One region of the Paenibacillus sp. MY03 genome, then DNA from elsewhere that is predicted to be linked to it. Evidence: riboswitches for the same ligand, from Rfam matches in the RefSeq annotation. Region 1 holds a riboswitch; each other region holds the start of a gene.
The links. A riboswitch is a leader RNA that binds a small molecule or an ion and turns the genes downstream of it on or off. The one in region 1 is predicted to bind cyclic di-AMP.
Positions count from the first base shown of each region.

Region 2: it holds a riboswitch for cyclic di-AMP, as region 1 does, so the genes downstream of both, B1748_RS16025 (universal stress protein) here and B1748_RS05560 (hypothetical protein) in region 1, are expected to answer to the same signal.
Region 3: it holds a riboswitch for cyclic di-AMP, as region 1 does, so the genes downstream of both, B1748_RS21350 (C40 family peptidase) here and B1748_RS05560 (hypothetical protein) in region 1, are expected to answer to the same signal.
Region 4: it holds a riboswitch for cyclic di-AMP, as region 1 does, so the genes downstream of both, B1748_RS02280 (APC family permease) here and B1748_RS05560 (hypothetical protein) in region 1, are expected to answer to the same signal.

Region 1 is NZ_MXQD01000004.1:722,827-728,606, reverse strand. Features, by position in the region: gene B1748_RS05575 (ABC transporter ATP-binding protein) at 178-1,170, shown strand; gene B1748_RS05570 (ABC transporter permease) at 1,167-1,973, shown strand; gene B1748_RS05565 (ABC transporter permease) at 1,984-2,766, shown strand; gene B1748_RS05560 (hypothetical protein) at 2,884-3,327, opposite strand; cyclic di-AMP (ydaO/yuaA leader) riboswitch at 3,331-3,507, opposite strand; gene B1748_RS05555 (aldolase catalytic domain-containing protein) at 3,673-4,629, shown strand; gene B1748_RS05550 (eCIS core domain-containing protein) at 4,784-5,780, opposite strand, start outside.
Region 2 is NZ_MXQD01000014.1:60,539-66,318, forward strand. Features, by position in the region: partial or broken gene B1748_RS38045 (ABC transporter permease) at 1-221, shown strand, start outside; gene B1748_RS16010 (ABC transporter permease) at 370-1,974, opposite strand; gene B1748_RS16015 (ABC transporter ATP-binding protein) at 1,974-2,870, opposite strand; gene B1748_RS16020 (TetR/AcrR family transcriptional regulator) at 3,019-3,615, shown strand; cyclic di-AMP (ydaO/yuaA leader) riboswitch at 4,548-4,697, shown strand; gene B1748_RS16025 (universal stress protein) at 4,828-5,247, shown strand; gene B1748_RS16030 (potassium channel family protein) at 5,272-5,780, shown strand, end outside.
Region 3 is NZ_MXQD01000030.1:78,824-84,603, reverse strand. Features, by position in the region: gene B1748_RS21355 (MFS transporter) at 1-960, shown strand, start outside; gene B1748_RS21350 (C40 family peptidase) at 1,047-1,529, opposite strand; cyclic di-AMP (ydaO/yuaA leader) riboswitch at 1,534-1,685, opposite strand; gene B1748_RS21345 (glutamine--tRNA ligase/YqeY domain fusion protein) at 2,032-3,696, shown strand; gene mobA (molybdenum cofactor guanylyltransferase) at 4,437-5,252, shown strand; gene B1748_RS21325 (GNAT family N-acetyltransferase) at 5,356-5,780, shown strand, end outside.
Region 4 is NZ_MXQD01000002.1:141,924-147,703, reverse strand. Features, by position in the region: gene B1748_RS02280 (APC family permease) at 1-1,393, opposite strand, end outside; cyclic di-AMP (ydaO/yuaA leader) riboswitch at 1,581-1,749, opposite strand; gene B1748_RS02275 (FecCD family ABC transporter permease) at 1,987-3,066, opposite strand; gene B1748_RS02270 (FecCD family ABC transporter permease) at 3,053-4,102, opposite strand; gene B1748_RS02265 (ABC transporter substrate-binding protein) at 4,114-5,160, opposite strand.

The sequences.
Region 1 (5,780 bases):
GCCAGAAAATCAACTACTTCGCCGCACGATGCAAATATTGTGCAACGGCACCGGAAATCGGTGGAATGGGATAGCTTTTCTTTATTCACGAATCTTTTTTAAATTACCCCTTTACAAGCTCCGTCGTATGAGATATATTCTTCTTCCGACTCTAACAGGAGGATAACGCTTACAACTATGGAAAAAGGTATTATTCAGTTAACTGGCATCGGCAAAAGCTTCAAGGTAGCAGAGCGCACCGCGGGGCTGCGTCAGGCGGCGAAGGCACTGTTTGTTCGCAAGCATCGTATCGTGGAAGCATTAAAAGACATCTCCTTCACGGTCAACGAAGGAGAGATAGTCGGTTATATCGGGCCAAACGGCGCCGGGAAGTCGACGACGATCAAGGTGATGAGCGGCATTCTTGTGCCGGACGGCGGCACCTGCTCCATCATGGGGTATACGCCGTGGAAGGAAAGAACGGATTATGTACGGCATATCGGCGTCGTATTCGGCCAGCGCTCGCAGCTCTGGTGGGATGTCCCGGTCATCGACTCCTTCGAGCTGCTGCGCGACATCTATCGGATTCCGGATGAGATGTACAGGGAAAACCTGGTCGTATTGACGGAAATGCTTGCGCTCGCAGATCTGCTCGGCGTTCCGGTCAGGCAACTTAGTCTCGGACAGCGGATGCGCTGCGAGATTGCGGCATCGCTGCTCCACAGTCCCAAGATTCTGTTCCTCGACGAACCGACGATCGGGCTGGATGCCGTCAGCAAGCTTGCGGTCAGAAGCTTTATTCGCAGGATCAATCAGGAGCGGGGCGTCACCGTCATCCTGACGACGCATGACATGAGCGATATCGAGGCGCTCGCGGACCGGATTCTCATGATCGGCAAAGGAACGTTGCTTTATGATGGTTCGTTGGAAGAGCTGCGAAGCCGCTTCGGCACAGGACGTACGATTACGGCAGACTACCGCGAATACGTGGGGGAGCCGGTCGATATTCCTGGCGCGACGAGACTGCAATGGTCGACAGAGCGTGCCGTCTACAGCTTCGATACGGAATCCGTCGTACTGGCGGACGTCATTGCGCAGCTGTCGGGATCGGTCGAGCTGTTGGATATCAGCGTCGACTCCAAGGACATTGACGAGATGATCGTGCAGCTGTATGAGGAGCATCAAATATGAGAGCCTACGTTTCGATCTGGCGGCTGCGCTTTATCAACGGCATGCAATACCGCGCGGCGGCGCTGGCCGGCATGGCCACTCAGCTGTTTTTCGGATTTGTCTTCATTATGATCTTCGCGGCCTTCTACAGAAGCGGCGGCGGGGATTCCACTGCTTTTCCCCTTCAGGACTTAATTACTTACGTATGGCTCCAACAAATTTTTCTTTCCTTAATTATGTTGTGGATCAGGGATAACGAAATATTCGCCATGGTTACGAGCGGCAATATCGCATACGAGTTGTGCAGGCCGATGGGGCTGTACCCGTTCTGGTTTTCCAAGCTGCTTGCCCAGCGGGTGGCGGGCGCCGTGCTTCGCTGCTTTCCCATTACGACGGTTGTGTTTCTGCTGCCGGAGCCTTACGGGCTAAGCGCTCCTCCAAGCTGGACGGCGCTGCTGCTGTTTGTCGTGTCGCTGCTGCTTGGCCTGATTCTCGTCGTGGCGATTTCCATGCTGATTTACATCTCGGTATTCTGGACGATGTCGCCGACGGGATCCATGCTTATGATCTCGGTGGCGGGAGAGTTTCTGGCGGGCATGGTCATCCCTGTGCCGCTTATGCCGGAGTGGCTGCAGCGAATAACGTATGCGCTGCCGTTTCGCTGGACGACAGACTTCCCGTTCCGCGTCTATTCGGGACATATCCCGCAGCAAGAAGCGCTAATCGGCATCGGCGTACAGGTTGGTTGGATAGCGGCATTGGCGGCGTTCGGCATGTGGCTGATGCGCAAGGCGCTTCGCAACGTCGTTGTGCAAGGAGGGTGAGGAGAACACGATGTCATTATATTTCCGTTATTTGAATATTCAACTCAAGTCGCAGCTGCAGTACAGAGCCTCGTTCTTGCTGCTAAGCATAGGTCAATTTTTTATCCCGTTTATGGTATTCGGAGGGCTGTACTTCATGTTCGAGAGATTCGGGCAGTTGGAGGGCTGGAGTTTCTTCGAGGTGACGCTTTGCTTCGCGGTCATTCACTTGTCGTTTTCTCTTAGCGAATGCTTCGCCAGAGGATTCGACGCCTTTTCCAGCCTGGTCGCCAGCGGAGACTTCGACCGCTTGCTGGTAAGGCCGCGCGGCACTGTCGTCCAGGTGCTGGGCTCGAAGTTCGAATTCACGCGTATCGGACGTTTGCTGCAGAGCACGATTGTGCTGATCTGGTCCATCGCGAATCTGCCTCAAGTATGGAGTTTTCCCAAAGCGATTACGCTGTTCTTTATGGTATTTAACGGCGTGATGATCTTCACGGGCATCTTTATCCTGGCGGCTACATTCTGCTTCTGGACCATACAAGCGATTGAGATCGCGAACGTGTTCACCGACGGAGGCCGCGAGATGGCTCAATATCCGCTGACGATCTATGAGAAGTGGGTGACTCGCTTCTTTACGTTTATCGTCCCGTTCGGGTGCGTGACGTATTTGCCCCTTATGTATTTGCTGGACAAGGAGGAGGGGAGCTGGGTAACAGGAATGCTGGTGCCTTTCGGAGGTCTGTTATTTCTGCTCCCATGCCTGCTGGTATGGAGGATCGGTGTCAGGCATTACCGCTCAACCGGTTCTTGACGGCAAGAAGTACAGACCAAGAGCCCGAACAACATCCACCGTGGATGGTGCCCGGGCTCTTTTTCATTACGCGGCCCCATGAATTAAGGAGTCCGACATTTCCACTTGCAGTGCTCCCTAATCCAGCGACAGGTAGGCGACGGCGCGTTGTTGCAGCACGGATTCCTCGGCCTGGAAGGCAGTGACAGAACCGATGCCTGGCATCATGCCCATCTCCCGAATCTGCTCCATGCCGGTGATGAACATCTGACACACCCGCTTGTCGGATTCCCCTCTGCTCATAATAATTTCGGTCAAACGTTCGGTTACCGAAGTAAGCGGGAAGCGGCCAATGAACGATTGAAGTAGTTCTCTCCAATGCTCCAGATCGAAGCTGGCGTCGTTCTCGCAGATGAATTGTTCGCTCCAGCCGATGCCAAGATCGCTGGTCAGCCTGAGACATACACGAAATCCGGTCGAGTCGACGGCGAGAGCGGGAATGACGAATAGTTCGATGCGGCTGATGTTGACATGCTGAGGCAGCTCGATGGGGAATGAAGAATTTTCCAGGAATAAAGACATGTTCATCTCTCCTTCTTCCGCTGACGAGGTTAGCTGTCGGATTCGGGTTAGAGAGAAAACCCTACCGGGGGCACAAATCCCCGGATTCACCCCCTGCGTGCGGTCCATGCAGCCATGCGACCGGTTCGCGTTGGTTCCCCCGTTTTCTCCCTGGAAGGAGAAATTAAGCGTTATTGTTTACATAATATTTTAGCGTTAAAATATCCATTTGTAAATGAGGAGTTATTAGGACAAGAGGAGCGAAAAAATCGCAAAAAGCGACATATTTTCTTTGCGTTCCCGCGGCTTATCAAGTATGATGGTAGATAAAAATGAACTCATGTTCAATTCAAAGGAGCAGTACGTATGCAATCGAAAACAAGTCACTGCAAAATCGTCGACTGTACTATTCGCGATGGCGGACTCGTCAACAACTGGGATTTCAGCATCGAGTTTGTCCAGCACCTTTATAATAGCCTTAACGAAGCCGGAGTCGATTATATGGAGATTGGCTACAAAAACTCTCCGAAACTGCTCAAAGGCGCCGAAAACGCCGGTCCATGGCGTTTCCTTAACGACGACTTCCTAAAGAAGGTTATTCCAAACAAAGGCAATACGAAGCTGTCCGCGCTTGTTGACATCGGGCGCGTCGACGAAAACGACATTCTTCCCCGCAGCGAGAGCCTGCTGGACCTGATCCGCGTTGCCTGCTACATTCAAGACGTGGACAAGGCGCTTGAACTGGTAAAAGTGTTCCACGACCGCGGCTACGAGACGACGCTTAACATTATGGCATTGTCCAATGTCATGGAGAACCAATTGATCGAAGCGTTCCAAGCGATTAACGAGAGCGTAGTTGACGTAGTCTACATCGTAGACTCTTACGGCAGCCTGAAGCCTGAAGACTTCACCTACCTGGTGGATAAATTCCAGCAGCATCTCCCGAACAAACGTCTTGGCATTCACGCCCACAACAACTTGCAGCTGGCATTCGCCAATACGCTTCTTGCTGCTGGCAAAGGCGTAGAGCTTTTGGATGCTTCCGTATACGGCATGGGCCGCGCTGCGGGCAACTGCAACACGGAACTGCTCGTCTCCCAGCTTCAAAATACGCGCTACAACGTGCGTCCAGTGCTGGACATGATCGAGAAATACATGATTCCGCTTCGCGAGAAGGAAGAATGGGGTTACATTATTCCTTACATGATCACGGGCATTCTCGACGAGCATCCGCGTTCCGCGATGGCGCTGCGCGCTTCCGAGAACAAGGACAATGGCGTGGATTTCTACGATCAACTGACTACTCCGGAAATATCCAAATAAGAAGAGTCAGGAAAGTCACGCTCTAGTTAATCTTGTAAGATAGCTAAGCTCGCACAATGAAACACATCATAGACGCCGCAACAAAAGCGCCGTTCTGGTAAGCTAATCAGCTTCCGAAATGGCGCTTTTGTTGTTTTTAATATTACAGATGCGGTTATTCGTCTTCCGACGAGGGATCCTGCTGCGCCGTCTTAGACCGCGAATGCGACGCTGGCATGTCGAGGTACGAGCCATAATCCGTGTCGCCTTGGCTCAACCTTTCATTGACGGTACTCCATTCCTCTCTCGCCAGCAGTCTCGACGATTCTTTGCGAAGATGATTCTGGAGCTTGACGAGCCGGTCGACTAGAGCGTTAATCTCCGCAGGAGCAAGAAGATCCTCCATCAGTGCTCGCAGATCGTCCGGCTTGAGAGCCAAGATGCGTTTCGCCAGTTCTCTGTCTACGAACTTGCTAATGCCAGGGTATTCCTGATGATTGGAATCCAGATCAGTCTGCGCGCCGATTGCCGTATCGTTGCCTAGTCCCTTCACTCCAAGCACATTGCCGTCATCATCCCGTTCAATCATGAAGTTTCCGCCTTGGAGGTCAACTTGCATGGCGAGCGTATCGATTAACTGCAAGCGCGACATAGCCCGTTGGAAGACTGGGTCATCCACGTTAAACGATTCTTTGCGGCTCGCTTCGATATCATCGTTTAAAGGCTTCAGTGATTTATATCTTCCGCCGGATCCGCTAATTCCCGAGTTGTGTAATGCCAACTCCGCGCCGGCGATGACGCCTGCGTCTAGCAGCTTGTCCAATCGGGACATAGCTGCCAGGCGAGCGCTCGCCCGATCGATTCTGCTATCTATTGTCGCGTTGCCGTTTTCATCGTCTGCCGAATCCTTTTTATTCTCGGACGCCATCTCGGACATCTCCTCATAGGATCGCAGCGCGAGCTTTGTTTCCTTGAACATCCCTTTTTTATCTGGCCCGATTTCGAAGAGCGCGATCGTATTGCTGCCGCCCGTGCCCGTAACTCCGTTTATATCTTCCGCAAGCCCCGGCAGGCCTTTGCTCGTGAGGAGTGCCCATAACGGGCGATCCTTCGCCGGATCCAGCTTGTATTCGGCCGCGGAGGAGCGAACGGCTCTTTTCTCAAGAGGCAAG
Region 2 (5,780 bases), on a different contig from region 1:
TATTTCCCTTCTATTTATTAACTCGGCGTTTGTACCCACGGAATCTATGCCGTCAGTCATCCATGTTTTTACTGAAAACCAGCCCGTGACTTCAATTGTGGAAGCCCTAAGCGCACCTATGTCGGCAACCTTTCGGAAATGTTACTGGGGTTGCGCTCGCGTGGTGCCCAAGGATACTGATTGTCGCATATCTATTTGCCATGCGAGCATACAAAGGAAGAGCGTTTAATGTTTGCAAACTATTCCAACACATTTATAACAACGAGTACACGGCGGTTTATATATGAGATCATAGCTGAATAATCGTCAACCATCCTCACCTTGTAACAAAGTGCGGATGGTTGACGATTAACTTGTTTGGCTCTGGGGCTACGGCGCCTCAATATCTCGTCTTCTGAACCCGACAAAGCCTGCCACAATTAACGCAATAGCGATTGCGCCAAGAACGAATAGCGGCAGGAACGCCACTTCGTCAAGAGGTGCGCGCGGCACATAACCATAGGGAGTAATCCGTTTCGTCCACTCTGGCAGCTGCAACAGTCCTCCCATGTACAAGACAACAAACGAATAAATCAGATACAACCAGTTCAGATTGGTCAACTTCGGGAAACAGCCTGCGAATAAGATCGAGATGCCAATCATGACAAGCATGGCTGGATAATAGGCCAACGCCGCTCCGTAAATCGTGCTGAAGCTTAAGCCGTTCTCCATCGAAGCGTTCCCGGCTGACCATAGGCCAAGCGCAGCAAGTGAAAACATCATGAAGCCGTTTAGAACCGCAGCGACCAAATAACCTCCAAGCAGTCGGGAACGGGATACCGCTCTGCCGAGCAGCGGTTCGATTAGCCCCTTCTTCTCTTCGCTTCGGAACCTGTGTACAGCTAACATCGGCGGAATCGTTGCTGCAAGCGTCATGACTGTCATGAGCATCGCAATGAATTGATCCGTTAACGTCACACCTTCAATCTCTCCCATTAGTTGACCCAATATTTCGTTGTTTCCAAGGAATGTTTCCAGATCGCCCAGAATCGAACCGTACGATGCACCGAGGACGTAAATTCCGATAGCCCATGAAAACATCGCAGTGCGCTGCAGTCGAAACACAAGACCAATTGGGCTTTGCAGAAAACGAGAGGCGTGAGTTCTGCCCGACCTTGTCGGCATAAAGCCCTTGTCCAGGTCCCGAATGGCATTCAAACCGATGGCCGCGATAAAAAGAAGCAGAGCCAGTGCAGCCATCAGACCGACAGGCCCCCAATGATTAGTCGAATAGACGCCTGTCTTTGTCACCCATCCAAGAGGAGACAGCCATGACAATGTTTCATTGCCGACGTCGCCCAGTGCACGCACCAAGTAGGAGATCATGAGTACGGTAATGGAATAGCCGAATGTCCCGCGGGAGCTGTCCGAAAGCTGGGCAAACAGTACTGCTACGCCCGTGAATACCAGACCGGTCGCGCCAAGGACAACCCCATACAACAACGAACCTTCCAAGTCCATACTTTCGACTCCGAGCATCGACAGACCGAATCCTGTAACCATCGCGAGCAGCGTAAAAACGCCAATTTGTACAATCAGTGTCGCGTTCAGCCAAGAAAGACGGCCAACCGGGAGCGATCGGATCAGCTCCAGACGCCCCTCTTCCTCATCTCCCCTCGTATGACGCGCCACGAGCAGAATAGCCATGAGTCCGACTACAAGAGCTGTCAAAAGCAGCATCTGGTGTGCGGTCATGGCCCCGACTGTATAGTTCTCCAGATCACCGGGCCCAAGCATCGCCAGCATGGCAGGGTTGGCCATTGTCAATGCCATAACATCCCTATCTTGCTGTGAACCGTACATTTCGGACAAGGCTGGCGGTACAATGAAGGTGAAAAACACAATGCCGATCATCCATAACGGAATGCGAATTCGGTCAAGCCTCGCGATAAATCCGATCAATCGGCCCGTTCTTGCCCATAACGGATTGTCCATCACCGAACGCCCCCTCCAGTTCCTTCATAATGCCGAATAAACAAGTCTTCGAGCTTAGCCGGCGAGCATTCCAGCTTCACAATGCCGAACTGGCTAAGATGCCGAATGACGTTGTCCATCTCTTCAGTATCCATTTGGAATGACAACTCTTCGCCTTTCTCTTCCAGCTCATAGATACCCTTAAACCGCTCAATGGAAGGAATAGCCTGCTTTGTCTCCACCTTAACGTGTGTACGGGTTAAGTGACGCAATTCACGCAATGTCCCGCTTTCAATGATTTTCCCCTGCCGGATAATCCCGACCTTATCGCACAGGCGCTCCACTTCAGACAAAATATGGCTGGACAGGAGTACGCTTTTCCCTTGCTCTTTGACTGCCATCACACAATCCTGAAATACATTCTCCATCAAGGGGTCCAGCCCGGAGGTAGGTTCATCCAAAATATACAAATCCGCATCAGCAGAAAATGCAGCGATAAGCGCCACCTTCTGCCGGTTACCTTTGGAATAGGTTCGACACTTTTTTGTCGGGTCCAGGTCGAATCGTTGAATAAGCTCTTCTCGTTTGCTTTTATCGCTCCCTCCGCGCAATTTAACAAACAAATCTATGACCTCGCCACCGGTCAAATTGGGCCATAGATTGACGTCGCCAGGCACGTAAGCGAGACGCTTGTGAATCTCAACCGCATCTTTCCATACATCCTTGCCAAACAATTGAGCCTCTCCGGAGGTGGCTCGCAATATACCAAGAAGCACACGAATCGTCGTCGATTTACCCGCGCCATTAGGGCCAATGAATCCAAAGATTTCCCCGCTGCTCACTTCCAGATTCACACCGTCCAGCGCTGTCGATGCACCAAACTTCTTGGTTAAGTTCCTGACTCGCAACAAAGACATGGTCTCACCCTTCCGTTAATGTTTTGAAATATAGTTATTCATATATTTCATATTATATGATGGCGATTCATTTTACAACATGTTTTGAACTTGGTTAATTGTTATATTTCATAACTTAAGTTAAACTATTTACAGAGAGGTGGATGAAATGGACGGATACCAGAAACGTAGAGACCAGAAAAAAAAGGACATCTTGCGAAGTGCCGTTGATCTGTTTTTGACCTACGGCATCCAGAAAGTGTCCATTGCAGAAATAGCAAGCAAAGCCAACGTATCGCAAGTGACGATTTACAACTATTTCGGAAGCAAACATAATCTTGTTGAAGAAATGCTCGTATTTTATCTCGATCAGATCTGGTCGGAGTATGAAAAAATGCTGACCAACGACATGCCTTTTATCGAAAAGATCAAAAGCGTGATGTTTGCCAAGATCGATTCCGCCAATAATGTGCACCCCGATACCTTTACCCATTTCATGAAAAAGTACGCGACCGGCGTCCCTTACCTGGAAAAGATGATGCAGGAAAAAATCATGCCGGGGCTGATGACGCTAATTGAAGAGGGAAAACAGCAAGGGTATGTCGATCCCGGCCTATCTAATGAATCAATCCTTGTGTTCATTCAAATGTTCAAGGATTATATGCAAAAAGAAGAGGCCTTTCCGCACCTGCAAAAGATGACGGGGGACCTCAATAAATTGTTCTTTTATGGACTTGTCGGAAGCAAACATAATTGGGAGGAATGACTAGTTACCTTGCCGATCGCTCTCCGGTCTTAAACATTTCCCTGATTTTAATCTTGGTTCAGGATGTTAGAAATAGGAGGCCTCTCTAGACAATCAGAACTTTCTCCTCGGGATACCGGAATTTCTCCCGACTGTGTTTTTGCGACAATGCAAATGCAAGTGTTGTTCGGTAAAAATAATGTGTTAGACTGATGTCGTTGATTTAGCGCGGTTTTTGAATTGATGAATCGTCAGCTTTTAAAAAATAAGTTTTAGACTGATCAATTAATGAAAGAGCGGCAGACCAAGATTTGATAAATAAAGCCTTAGACTGCCGCTGTTGTCATCCAACTAACGTTCTCCGTTAGGTTAAAGATGTTGAACTGTTTTATTGCCATTATAATCAGCCAATATGAAAGACACCAATTATGGTTTTCCCATCAACATCATGTAGCGGGATATCACGACCACCCGCAGGTCTATTCTTCTGTATGGCAAGTGCTTCCTCAGGTGTCTTAAATCAGGTCCCGTTTCATTGGAAGTGGCGTCTGCGTCAGAACCGTATGTCTGTCCGTTCTCAATGCCGAAGTGACTTCGAAAAGAACCTCTTTAAAATCCTGCAATCACCACACTCACGGAAATAACCATGACTGCCAAGGCGCGCATAACATAGATAATACGACCACTACCAGCTCACTATAAACTATAAGTCATAAATCCAAGACCGCCAATCTGATTCAAGTGGGGCAAATCTGAACTTATGAAAAACATAACGAATGATCCCCTTTCCATTGCCCACTCAAAAGAAATTGAAACGTCTTTGCTCTATCTTCGTATTATTGCCTGAAAATACCACTACATTCAACCATAACTATGCAAGCAACCCATGATTGATTTCCCGGATCAGCTGTTTACTTTTGAAATTAACTGCTTTATGATAAGTTACAACAATTGTATATTCATCGCTTAATCCTCTTTTGAGGAGCGGGGGAACCAACGAAGCATAATCGCTTCAGGGGTGAATTCTTTCTTTTGCAGAAAGAACGGGGACTCTCAGACCCGAATCCGACAGCTAACCTCGTAGGCGTCATGAGAGAGATCATGAATGCGTCTTTGGTTTGTCCTGACATAGCAATCCGAAGCTTGGCAGCAGAATTTCTCTGCTCCAAGCTTTTTTGTCGTTTCACAGCAATCATTCTGTTACTTTCAAGTTTCAGCAAAGGAGTATAGCCCATGTTAAGCAGTGAGAAAATTATGGTATGTGTGTACCACGGGCCAAACGGAGAACGGCTGATCCGGCGAGGAGGCCGATTAGCTGCCCTTTATCAATGCCCATTGTTCGTACTGCATGTACAGACTGAACAAGAGAATAACCAGATTAGCCAAGACAAAAGTGAGCGCATTCTCCATTGGAAAACGATATCCGAAGAATGCCATGCCACGTTTATGACCAAAACTCGTGGCAATCACAAGGTCTCCGATGTGATTGCCGATACGGCTGAGCAAATTCAAATCACACAATTAATCATCGGGCACCCCGGTATGACACGATGGCAAGAGATTTGGAATGGCTCCATTGTCAATGAACTATTAAAGAAAATTGGAGAAATCGATATTCATATTATCGCCTTTCAAGAGGGTCGGGATAGATAGACATAAGGAAAGGATGTGCTATGCATGAAAAAACAGTTTATAGTGATTGGCCTGGGCCGATTTGGGTCTAGCTTGGTGCACACTTTGATTCAGAATGGTCACGAAGTACTCGCCGTTGATAAGGATGAGCAGCTCGTACAAGACATATCCGGCGTAGCGACTCATGCTGTGCAAGCAGATTGTACAGATGAAGGAGTACTGAAAGAACTGGGCGCACGAAACTTTACCCATGCGATTGTTGCTATCGGAGAAGATCTGCAGGCGAGCATATTGGCAACCTTGTTGCTTAAAGAATTGCATATACCGAAAATAACGGCCAAAGCTAAAAACGAAATGCATGGGCAAGTTCTAATCAAAGTAGGGGCAGATCATATTGTGTATCCAGAACGAGACATGGCTGCTCGCCTTGGAAATCAATTAAGCTCCGATAATCTGATTGACTACATTGAGTTGTCTCCCGTTCACAATTTGGTCGAACTGAAGGCCCCACCTGCTATGAATGAACAGACTCTTCAACAATTAAATATTCGGGC
Region 3 (5,780 bases), on a different contig from region 1:
GCGGCCATCATCGACCTGGTAAAGGGAAAGGCGTCGGCCATGAGCCGTCTCGAAACGTTCTTCGGAATCGGGGCGCTCATCATACCGGTGACTGTGGCCTTCCTTATTCAAGAGCATATCTGGCAGCTGTCATTCCCGATTCTGTCCGCCATGGCGGGGATTACCTTCGTTTTATGGTTGACGATGTCCTTCGGCGAGCTGGACAGTCAGCTTGGGCTGGCGGCAAGGCCGGCAACGTCAGGTGCAAGGGAGCGTGCAGCTTCGAGCCATGCTGATGCCAAGGCGGAAACAAGTGTGGGCGCCGACGGCGGGGGTTCGCCGGAAGACGCAACCATGTCCAAACCTTCGGGAGGCGTCTTGCTGGGTTATTCGGGTCGACTGTTGCCTTTCCTGATTCTCTGCGCGCTGTTCTTCCTGATGTACGTGGGGATGGAGATGAGTTTCTCCAACTACCTTCCGTCCATACTCATCACCCGTACGGAGATGGGAGAAGCCGGCGCGGCTGCTTCACTTAGCTTGTTCTGGGGAACGATCGTACTGGGCAGGCTGTTCGCGGGAGTGATTGCGGAGAAGGTCGGCTATGGAAGGTACCTGACGATATCTACGCTGGGGGCCGCGATCGTATTCCTGCTAATGACGATTACGACCAGTTTGAATTGGATGCTGCTATTGATTGCGCTTGGCGGACTGTTTTTCTCCGGCGTGTTCGGCATCGCATTGGTGTACGCCAACAGCTTGCTGCCGGGTATGACGGAGCGAACGACTAGTCTAATGGTAGCATTTGGAGGTATCGGCGGCGCCTTGTTTCCGAGAATGACGGGCTGGCTGATGGATCGCTTCGAAGTGGAATATACGCTTGTTTATCTTGCCGTTCTGGTTGTCATTATGCTCGTCCTGCTTGGAGTGATCCTTCATCAAGGGCGTAGATTGGCGGGTCACGTGGAGCGGCTGCGGTCGTAAGCGACGGATTGCACAATGAGAAAAGCAAACGACTGTCGAACAAAAGAACAGCCTCCCCGTTGCCGGGGAGGCTGTTGCCTTGTCCATTATTTGGCTGCGACTGCGTAAGTCTCGAATTGCTTGGCATCCATGACGCTGCGCGCCGTTACAAAACGGGACTTATAATAGGAACTGTTAAGTTCGTCGATGATAACTCCGCGGCTTGTAGAAGCATGGGCAAACTTGCCGCCGCCTACGTAGATGCCTGCGTGCGTGATTTCACCGTTTACCTTGCCGCTTGTGTCGAAGAAGACAAGATCGCCTGGCTGCAGATCAGCTTTAGCGACTTTGGTTCCGACTGTTGCTTGGTCCACCGATCTACGAGGAAGATCAACGCCCATCTTCTTGAATACGTAGCTGGTAAATCCGGAGCAGTCAAAACCTTTTGTGGTGGTCCCGCCGTAAGAATATGGCGTGCCAATTACATCATCAATGATGCTGTCCATCTCTGAGCTTGCGAAAGCGCTTCCTGCCTGGAAAGCCAGCAGAAGCACAAGCCCTAGTAAAACAGAGCTAATCTTCTTCTTCAACTTATGGTTCTCCTTCCGGTGCCGACGAGGTTAGCTGTGGGGTTCGGTTGAAGGTTCCCTATGACTTCTCAGGCGCTGTAGAACACCAGACGTCGAAGTCAATTCACCCAGAGTGGTTCCCCCGTTTCCCGATTGGGAATTAGGCAATGTCATCCAAAGTTATTTTCTAAGGATTATAATAATGGCAAAATGTAGATTCGTGTTGAATATGAGAAGATATTAATATTAGATTCATAAATAATCCGTTTCAAATTCAAAAACCATGGGTAGAAGGCGCTTCCAAAGCGTGTAATTTAGCTAAATTTTGTGTATCATAAGGAGATACAATGAATCGGCTGTCGTTGTTGAAAGCGGCGAGGCGCGATAAGGCGAAGGGTGTTGTCCCGTGTCGGACAATCCTCTATAAACAACGTTAGAATCGACGTGAAGGCCTGGGGATTGCCAGACATTCCCCGGATGGGCGCACGAGTGGAAAAGGGGTAGGTCGCAAGTGGAAAACACAATGGAGAACAAGTCATCATCCTCCAATTTCATCAAAAATATTGTCGTGGAAGATTTAAAGAGCGGCCGCGTGCAAGAGGTCGTTACGCGCTTCCCGCCGGAGCCGAACGGCTATCTGCATATCGGACATGCGAAGTCGATCTGTCTGAACTTCGAGCTCGCGGATGAGTTCAAAGGAAAGACGAATCTGCGCTTCGATGATACGAATCCCGTCAAGGAGGACACGGAGTACGTTGAGGCCATCCAGGAGGACGTGCGCTGGCTGGGCTTCGATTGGGATGAGCTGCGTTTCGCCTCGGACTACTTCGAAGAGTTATATAATCGAGCGGTGCTTCTTATTAAGAAAGGAAAGGCCTACGTCTGCGACTTGACGGCGGACGAGATGCGCGAGATGAGAGGGACGCTTACGGAGCCGGGCAAGGAAAGTCCTGGCCGAAATCGCAGCGTGGAGGAAAATCTGGATCTGTTCGCGCGGATGCGCGCGGGAGAATTCAAGGATGGCGAGCGCGTCCTGCGGGCGAAGATCGACATGGGTTCGCCAAATATCACGATGCGCGATCCCGTTCTCTATCGGATCTCCCATTCGCATCATCACCGGACAGGCGACGCTTGGTGCATCTATCCCATGTACGATTACGCCCACCCGCTCAGCGACGCGATCGAAGGGATTTCCCATTCCGTTTGTACGCTGGAGTTCGAGGACCATCGTCCGCTATACGACTGGGCGATCGCGGAATGCGAGATGGAGAGCACTCCCCGCCAGTACGAATTCGCGCGGCTAAACATCACCAACACGGTGATGAGCAAACGTTATTTGAAGCAGCTCGTAGACGAGGGCGTTGTAGACGGCTGGGACGACCCGAGGATGCCGACGATCAGCGGCATGCGCCGCCGCGGCTACACGCCGGAGGCGATTCGCGCATTCTGCCGCGAGATCGGCGTTGCCAAAAGCAACAGCGTCGTGGACGAGCGGAATCTGGAGCACTTCATCCGCGAGGACCTGAAGCTGAAGGCGCTTCGGACGATGGCGGTGCTGCGGCCGCTTAAGGTCGTCATCACCAACTATCCGGAAGGACAGACGGAGCTGCTGGAAGCGGAGAACAATGCGGAGAACGAAGAAATGGGCATCCGCCAAATTCCGTTCTCGCGCGAAATTTATATCGAACGCGACGACTTTATGGAGAATCCGCCGAGCAAGTATTTCCGCTTGTTCCCTGGCAACGAGGTGAGGTTGAAGCATGCTTACTTCATTACTTGCCAAGAGGCCGTGAAGGACGAGAACGGCGAAGTCGTAGAGCTTCGCTGCACGTACGATCCGAAGACGAAAAGCGGGAGCGGATTTAGCGAGCGCAAGGTGAAGGGGACGATCCATTGGGTTGAAGCGTCGCAGGCGGTACCGGCGGACTTCCGTTTATACGAGCCGCTTATTTTGGACGAGGCGTCGCAAGGGTCCGATAAGTCGTTCCTGGAACGCATCAATCCGAATTCGCTGCAAGTCGAGCAAGGTTACGTAGAGCCGAACATGAAGGACGCTGTCGGAGGCGACAAGTTCCAGTTTTTCCGCCACGGCTACTTCAGCGTCGACTCCAAGGATTCGGGCGGCGGCAAGCTGGCCTTTAATCGAATCGTGTCGCTCAAGAGCTCGTTCGACCCGACCAAGGCTTAGGGAGCGGGAGGGCCTGAGATCGGCGAGAGTGCGAGGGTGAGATCGGCGAGAGAGCGGGGGCCAGAGATCAGCGGGCTGGAGTGCCAGAGGACAGCGAGAGTGCGGGTGCCAGAGATCGGCGGGCTGGAGTGCCAGAGGACAGCGAGAGTGCGGGTGCCAGGGAGCGGCGAGAGCTGGAGGGCCAAAGATCCAGCGAGATCGGGTCCCTCGCAAGCCTCGCCCAGACTGATGAGTTCGCTCGATCTGGGGGATTAGCTCGATCTTGCGATCTTACGGATGTGTTTGGCTCCGTGGAGCGCCGAACCGGTCCAGCCTCACGGCTTGGCCGGCTTTTTTGGAATGGCGACAGTATTCAGGTAGCGGGCAAAATGAATGGAGCAAGTTGGCAGGCGGTAGGGATTTAGCAGACAAGTGTGGGCTAACGGACATGCGAGACGTTATTCGAGCAAAAACGGGTATGGAGCGATTCTAAGGGACATAGAAGACGCTATATGGCCCCGAACGAGCCAGTTGGCTGTTATTAACCAGTTATAGCGTCGCTGGTGTCCGATAGAATTCGGAAATGCGCTGAAATGGGCAAATAGCGTCGTTGTTGTCTGTTAGAATTGGAGTAACCGTGGGTTGTATGTGAGAGCGTAACGGTTGGTGAAGGAGCGCAAAGAGGAACACCGACAAAATGGGCAAAAAGCGTCGAAGATGTTCGTAAGAAGTTGAGTAACTAGGCGCGAGGGGGCGGGACAATGACGGTAACCGAATTTGGGACTAACCCGCCAAACCCACCGGCCCCACCGGGCATACCGAACCTGTCAAACCCACCGGTCCCACCGGGCATACTGAACCTGTCGAACCCACCGGCCCCACCGGACCCACCGGACCTACTGAACCCACCAAACCCACCGGTCCTACCGGACCTGTCGAACCCGCTACAAGCGCGGCTTATTCCGATCTGCCACGGGGTGATCCTGGCTGGAGGGCGAAGCTCGCGCATGGGGCGGGACAAGGCATTGCTGCCCGTGGGAGGACGACCGCTGCTGGCGCGACTTATCGGCGAGCTGCGAGAGGCGGTGACGGGCGAGATCGTTGTGGCGGTTAGCTCGCCGGAGCGGGAAGCCGCCTATCGGAGCTTGCTCGGCCCGTTGCCCGGCGGAGTCGCATTCGTCCTCGACCGGCAGCAGGACGCGGGGCCGGTTGCAGGTCTCGCGGCGGGACTGGCTGCGCTGCCGGATGGCTATGCGTATGCGACCGCCTGCGATACGCCGGAGCTGTCGCGACAATGGCTCGTGCGATTGCTGCACGAAGCGATGGCGAACGGCGCCCCGGCAGTCGCAGCCCAAGGCGAGCCGCTGCACGCGCTGTACCACACGGGGCTTGCGCGGCTCGCGGAGCGGGCGTTAGCCGACGGCGATTACCGTCTGATCTCTTTGCTGCGCCGCGCCGGAGCCGTCGAGCTGACACTGACCGAGCAGGAGAAGGCGGCATACGGACTCTATAATCTGAATACGCCGGAGCAATACGAGACGTATTTGGCGAACAAGCCTCATAAGATAGAAGAATGAGTGAGTACACTAAATAAGATAAGCGGGACGACGATGGCCGCAACAGACAGCAAGAGCAGCTGGAGCAATCGGCAGAGGATGACGGAAGGCAGGGACATCGGAGATGACTGACATCAATCAGACGTATGAAATAAGGGACGCAGCCGAGCGGGATTTGGATTGCATCGTGGAGATATACAATTCTACTATTGCGGGTCGGGTCGTGACCGCGGATCTCGAGCCGGTATCGGTAGAGAGCAAACGAGCCTGGTTCAATGCCCATTCGCCGGAGGAAAGACCCATCTGGGTTGTTCGCAGGCGGGAAGACGGCGAAATCGCGGCTTGGCTGAGCTTCCAATCGTTCTATGGCAGAGCCGCTTACCAGGCGACGGCGGAGATCAGCATCTATATTGCGGAGGAATATCGTTCGCAGGGACTGGGCTCCTACCTGATCGAAAAGGCGATAGAGGCATGTCCGCGGCTGGGTCTGACGACGCTTGTCGGCTTCATCTTCGGTCATAATGGGCCGAGTCTGGCATTGCTTGAGAA
Region 4 (5,780 bases), on a different contig from region 1:
CCGTGGATAGGCCAAGCTGCTCGCCCACCGCTCCGTAATGCCTGTTAATGCCGAGCAACACCCAGATCAGGACGGGCAGAAATACAAGCACGGGCCATACCTGCGGAAACTTCGTCAGGAAAAACATCATCGTCACCACTAGGCTGATCGCCGCGCCGACCGTGTTAATCGCGAGCTTGATCCCCCAGCCGGCCGGCTTCTCGCGAAGCCACTTGCGCATCATGCCGGATTGCGACAGCGTAAACGGGATGAATACGCCGACCGCGTAGAGCGGAATCAACTGTTCCGTATGTCCGCCAAAAAGCACGATGAGCAGGATGGAACAAATGCCAAGCATGATGATGCCGTTGGAATAACCAAGCCGATCGCCCCTCGCCGTAAACATTCTGGGGATAAACTTATCTTTGGCCAGATTGACCGCGAGCATCGGAAAAGCGGAATAACCCGTATTGGCCGCCAGGATGAGGATAAGCGCCGTCGTTCCCTGAATGGCATAATACATGAAGTTTCGCCCGAACGCATCCTCCGCGATCTGCGAGACGACCGTCGCCTCCGCAATCGGCGCGATTCCGTACTCGTAGGCCATCAAAACGATGCCCGAGAATAGCACCGCGAGCAAAATCCCCATCGCGGCAAGCGTTCTGGAGGCATTGACCGGCGCGGGTTTCCTGAAGTTCGGGATCGCGTTGGAGATCGCTTCAACGCCTGTCAGCGCGGAGCTGCCGGAAGCGAATGCCTTCAGCAGCAGGAAAAGTCCGATGCCTGCCACCGGCGTCCCTATGGGCGTATGCAATTCCTGCGGAATCGCTCCCGTTGCCATGTCGTACAATCCTTTTCCAATCAGAACGAACAATGCAAGAACGAACAAATATACGGGATAAGCCAGGACGGACGCCGACTCCGTTACGCCCCGCAGGTTAAGCAGCGTAAGCAGAATGACGAATACGACGGCAATGGGCACCGTATACGCATGCAAGCTCGGGAATGCGGAGGTGATGGCATCGGTTCCGGCCGAGACGCTAACCGCTACCGTTAAAATATAGTCGACCAACAAAGATGCGCCGGCGATAAGGCCGGGGTACTTGCCCAGATTTTCTTTGGAGACGACGTAAGCGCCGCCCCCTTGCGGATAGGCGTATATAATTTGCCGATATGACAGAATAAGCGCCGTCAGCAGCAGCAGGACGCCGATTCCGATCGGAATGGAATACCAGAACGCTGCCATGCCGACGGTCATTAACACAAGCAGAATTTGTTCGGGGCCGTATGCGACGGACGACAACGCGTCCGACGAGAGAATCGCCAGCGCTTTTGTTTTGTTCAACTTCTGCTCGCCAAGCTCCGTCGACTTCAGCGGTCTTCCGATCAACACTCGTTTAAGCGCGGATAACATTAGAGACACCGCCCGACTGGAGCCTTTTTATCGTTGATTTTTTCAATTCGTTCATCTCCCCTGTGCATGGTTGGCTGGAAGGGAAGGTTTCTACTTCGTCTGCTGCGGCATTCCGGCGGGCCCATGCCGTTTTTTGCGCAGCAAAAAGCCGCAAGGCAGCACCTTGCGGCTTAACGAGCCGAAGTCATACCCATTCCAATAACGCTTACGAGGTTAGCTGACGGATTCGGGCCATTAGATAGCCCTACGGCGGTTGTTATGCCGATTCACCCCTGACGCTTGTCTTTAACGATAAGCGCCGTTTGGTTCCCCCGCTCTTCTTCATTGTCCTCAAGAAGACTCAGCGAATTTATGATGTAGTGATCATAACTCGTTTATTGAAGGGTGTAAAACGACATTTCGGCTCAAAAACGGTTGTTTCCATTCAAAGATAGCCAATAAAACGCTCGCAGCAGTTGCTTCTTATTCATTTGATCCGTGGATATCGTTTTTTCTCGCCTTTATCCGAGATATCCTTGAAAAATGCCCGCTTTCCTAATGCCGGTGTTCTTTATCCCATGCCCGCTTAGTATATCCCAGGTTTGGCAAATATCTCAGATCCCCCGCTTTCCCGCCAGGCTTCCACGAAGCAGATAAAGAAAAAACGGTGCTCCCAGCAGTGTCGTGACCGCGCCTGCAGGCAGGCTCGTCACACGATGCTCCATGCCCGGCAACGAGAAGGAGAGCGTCGCGCTCCCCGCGATCCAATCCGCGGCAATCAGCAGCGTTCCCGCCAACAATACGCTTGCGGGAAACAGATAGACGGGATGCCGGCCGACCAGCTTCGCCGCAATATGGGGACCGATCAAACCTGCGAAGCCGATGGCTCCTACCGCGGACACGGATACCGCCGTCAGCGCCGCGGCAAGAAGCAAGAGGAGCAGCCGGGTACGAAAAAGGGGCAAACCGAGCCCGACCGCCGTCTCGTCGCCCAGTTGCAGCACCGCCGCCCTTCTTGCCATCAGCAGCGCGCAGGGAACAAGCGCCAGCGCCCATGGCCATATCATGTTCCAGTGCGCCCATACCCGTCCGTTAAGCGAACCGAACGACCACAGCAGGATGGACGCCAAGCCCTCCTGCTGTCTCAGCATAAGCAATGAGTTCGCCGCCTGCAGCACGGAAGCTGCCACGACGCCGATCAACGCCAATCGCGGGCCGCTGCCGCCGGTTCTCCCATTGATCATGTAAAGCATGCCAATCGAGAGCAATGCGCCTCCCAATGCGACAATCGGCATCCGTCCGTTTATGGGAATCGCGGCCGTCGAGAACTGCATCGTCAATATGACGGCCAACACCGCGCCTGCCGACACGCCGATCAAGCCTGGCTCCATGAGCGGATTCCGCATGACGACTTGAAGAATGGCTCCGGCAAGTCCAAGAAGACCTCCCGCCGTCATGGCGACAAGAGCCCGCGGCAGACGCAGATTCCAGACGATATGCCGGTGTCCATCCGGCCCGTTTCCTGACAGGGCAGCCATTATCTCTTCCAAGGACAGCGGCGTTCGGCCGAAGGCAAGATGGAGCAGCACGAGCGTCGTCAGCACGGCAAGCAGGACACCGGTTACGATCCAAAATCTGCGGGAATGTCGGGCTGACCGTTCACCAATTCCGGGAATAGCCTTATTGTCCGCCATGGAATGCTCCTCCATTCTTTCTCGACAGAATCAACAGCAAGACCGTCCCGCCGATCAACGTCGTCCAAACGCCGACGGGCAGCTCCAACGGAGCGAACAGCAGCCGCCCCAGTTGATCCGCCAAGGCGAGCATTACGGCCCCTATCAACGCCGAGACCGGCAATACGAGACGCGCGTCCTGCGAAAGTATGACGGCTCGCGCCAGATGCGGAGCCAGCAAGGAAACATAGCCGATTGGACCGCACTCGGCGACCGTCGACGCCACTAGCATCGCGCTGGCAAGCAGGATCACAATTCGTGATTGACCAGCGTTGATGCCGAGCCCCGAAGCCGAATCGTCGCCAAGCTGCAAGAGATTAACCCGCTTCGCAATAACGAACGCAACGGGAAGCATGGCGGCGAACCAAGGCAGCACGCGAAGTACTTGCTCCCAGCCGCGGTTGGCGAGCGAACCCAGCAAATACGCATAAAACAGATTCACGTCATTGCTGGTACCCATGGCGATCAGCACGATAAGCAGGCCGTTCAGCATCGCCGTGACCGACATCCCGATCAACAGCATGCCCGCCGCTCCACGGGCGATCCTTGCGGCTATGATAACGACGGCGCCACCAGCCAGCCCTCCCGCCAAGACACACAGCGGCTGCAGATGGTAGGGCACGGGCAGCCTCAGCACAAGAATCGCGGCCGCAGCAAGCGACGCCCCGGCGGACAAGCCCAGCAATTCCGGGCCTGCAAGCCGATTGTTCATCGCTCCTTGCATCAGCGTACCGGATACAGCCAGCATGGCGCCTACCATGAGCCCCAGCACGATACGGGGCAGCCGAATTTCCGCTACGATCGTCCGGACCAAAGCATCTCCTTCTCCGGAAATCAGCCCCGCCAGCTCTCCCCATGACGGCGATGGGCTGCCTCCCTTTAAGCCGACGGCGATGACCGCAGCTATCGCGAAGAAGCCAAGCAGCGCTGCTGGCAGCAGTCTTCTTTGGGGACGCCTCTCTATAGGCTTCGGGATCGCAACAGTCTCGCTTGGCATATTCAATCCTCCTAGAATAAATCCGGATACAGGATGGCCAGCGCCTCGTCCATTAGAATGCCAAGCGAGCGGGTTCCCCGCCCGTCGCCCCAGATCGGCGAACGCACTTCATGCACTTGCCCATTCTGCACCGCCTTTAGTTTGCTCCAGAGCGGGGAAGCCGCGAGCTGCTCCGATACGGGCAGCGTGCCCGGGCTGTAAGAATAACTTTCGACGAAGATGACATCGGGATCCTCGACAAGCAATCGTTCCAGCGAATATGGCACGCTGCCCTCTCCGTAAGGATCGTCCTCCGCCTTCTCCACCTGCCACGGATAGTTCGAGAACTCCTTCATGACGGTTCCTCCAAGCCCGGTTGCCGTTATAACCGAGAAGTTGACGTCCGAGCCGAAAATAATGAGTGCCTTTTTGTCCATCGGGCTTTTCTCCTTGGCCGTTTCCAGCTTCTCCATGAAACGCGCCTTCGCGGCCGCCGCTTCATTGGTTCTGCCCGTCAGCTCGCCGATCTTTTCCAGGAATTCCAGTGAATCTTTATAGCTTTTGGGATTGGCGAGATAGAGCGGAGCTATACCGTCCAGCCCTTCCCTCAGCGTGTCGTGGACGCCTTTCAGGCCGATTACGAGCTCCGGCGCCGCCGTCACGAGATCCTCCAGGCTAGGCTCGAAAAAGCTTCCGCCGATCGACGGGAAGGACTCTCCCTTGCTTCCGTAAAACTCCGGCGAGCTCGCGATGACCCGAACACCGCTCTCCGCGATAGCGGCCGGCTCCATGCCCAGCTCGGCCAGCACGTCAATACAGAGGGATACGATGCAAGCGACTTTTTCCACCAGCCCGTCGAACGTGAGCTTGGTTTCTGTATCGTCCGTGACTTCGATTGGCCCGGCCTCTGCTGGGGCTTCTTCCCTTTGATTCGACTCTGCATCGTCATGCTGAGACGATTGGGCCGGTTCCCCTGAAGGCGCGGCGGCGCCCTCCTTTCCATCGTTATTCCCTCCGCATGCCGTTGCCAGCAGGGCAAGGACGAGCAACATCATCAACCAACCGTGTTTCCTCTTCATGATTCTTGATCTCCTTTTGCGCTTAATGACCGGTAGCCGGTTGCGCTTCATATAAGCGTAATCATTACGATCTTAGTTCGGAAAAAACGACTATTTTAGCCAGTTATTAATTCGTAATAATTACTATTTATGAATGTTAACAAGAGACGGAAATGTTGTCAATTGCTTTTTCTCGGCTTTTCTCGGCTTTTTTCGTCTGCCTTCAGGCAAACAAAACACTTATACTGCCCAGTTGCCCCTCCGACAAACATTCGCATCACATGCCTGGATCAACTTTCCCAATACTCAGAGATTCGTTTCAAAACTAACTATCGACGATCCAACTTTGATGAATATCCCCACTACTCAGAAGATTCGTCCTAGAGCTAACTATCAGCGATCCTCCTATGATGAATATCCCCGCTACTCAGAAGATTCGTCCTAGAGCTAACTATCGGCGATCCTCCTATGATGAATATCCCCGCTACTCAGAAGATTCGTTATAGAGCTAACTATCAGCGATCCTCCTTTGATGAATATCCCGTCTATTCAGGACAGGTTACTACGTATTCTTGCCTGAACAGACGGGATATCGTTCAGAGGGGAGTGAGGACGATCGCTTCATATCGAGTACCAGCAAT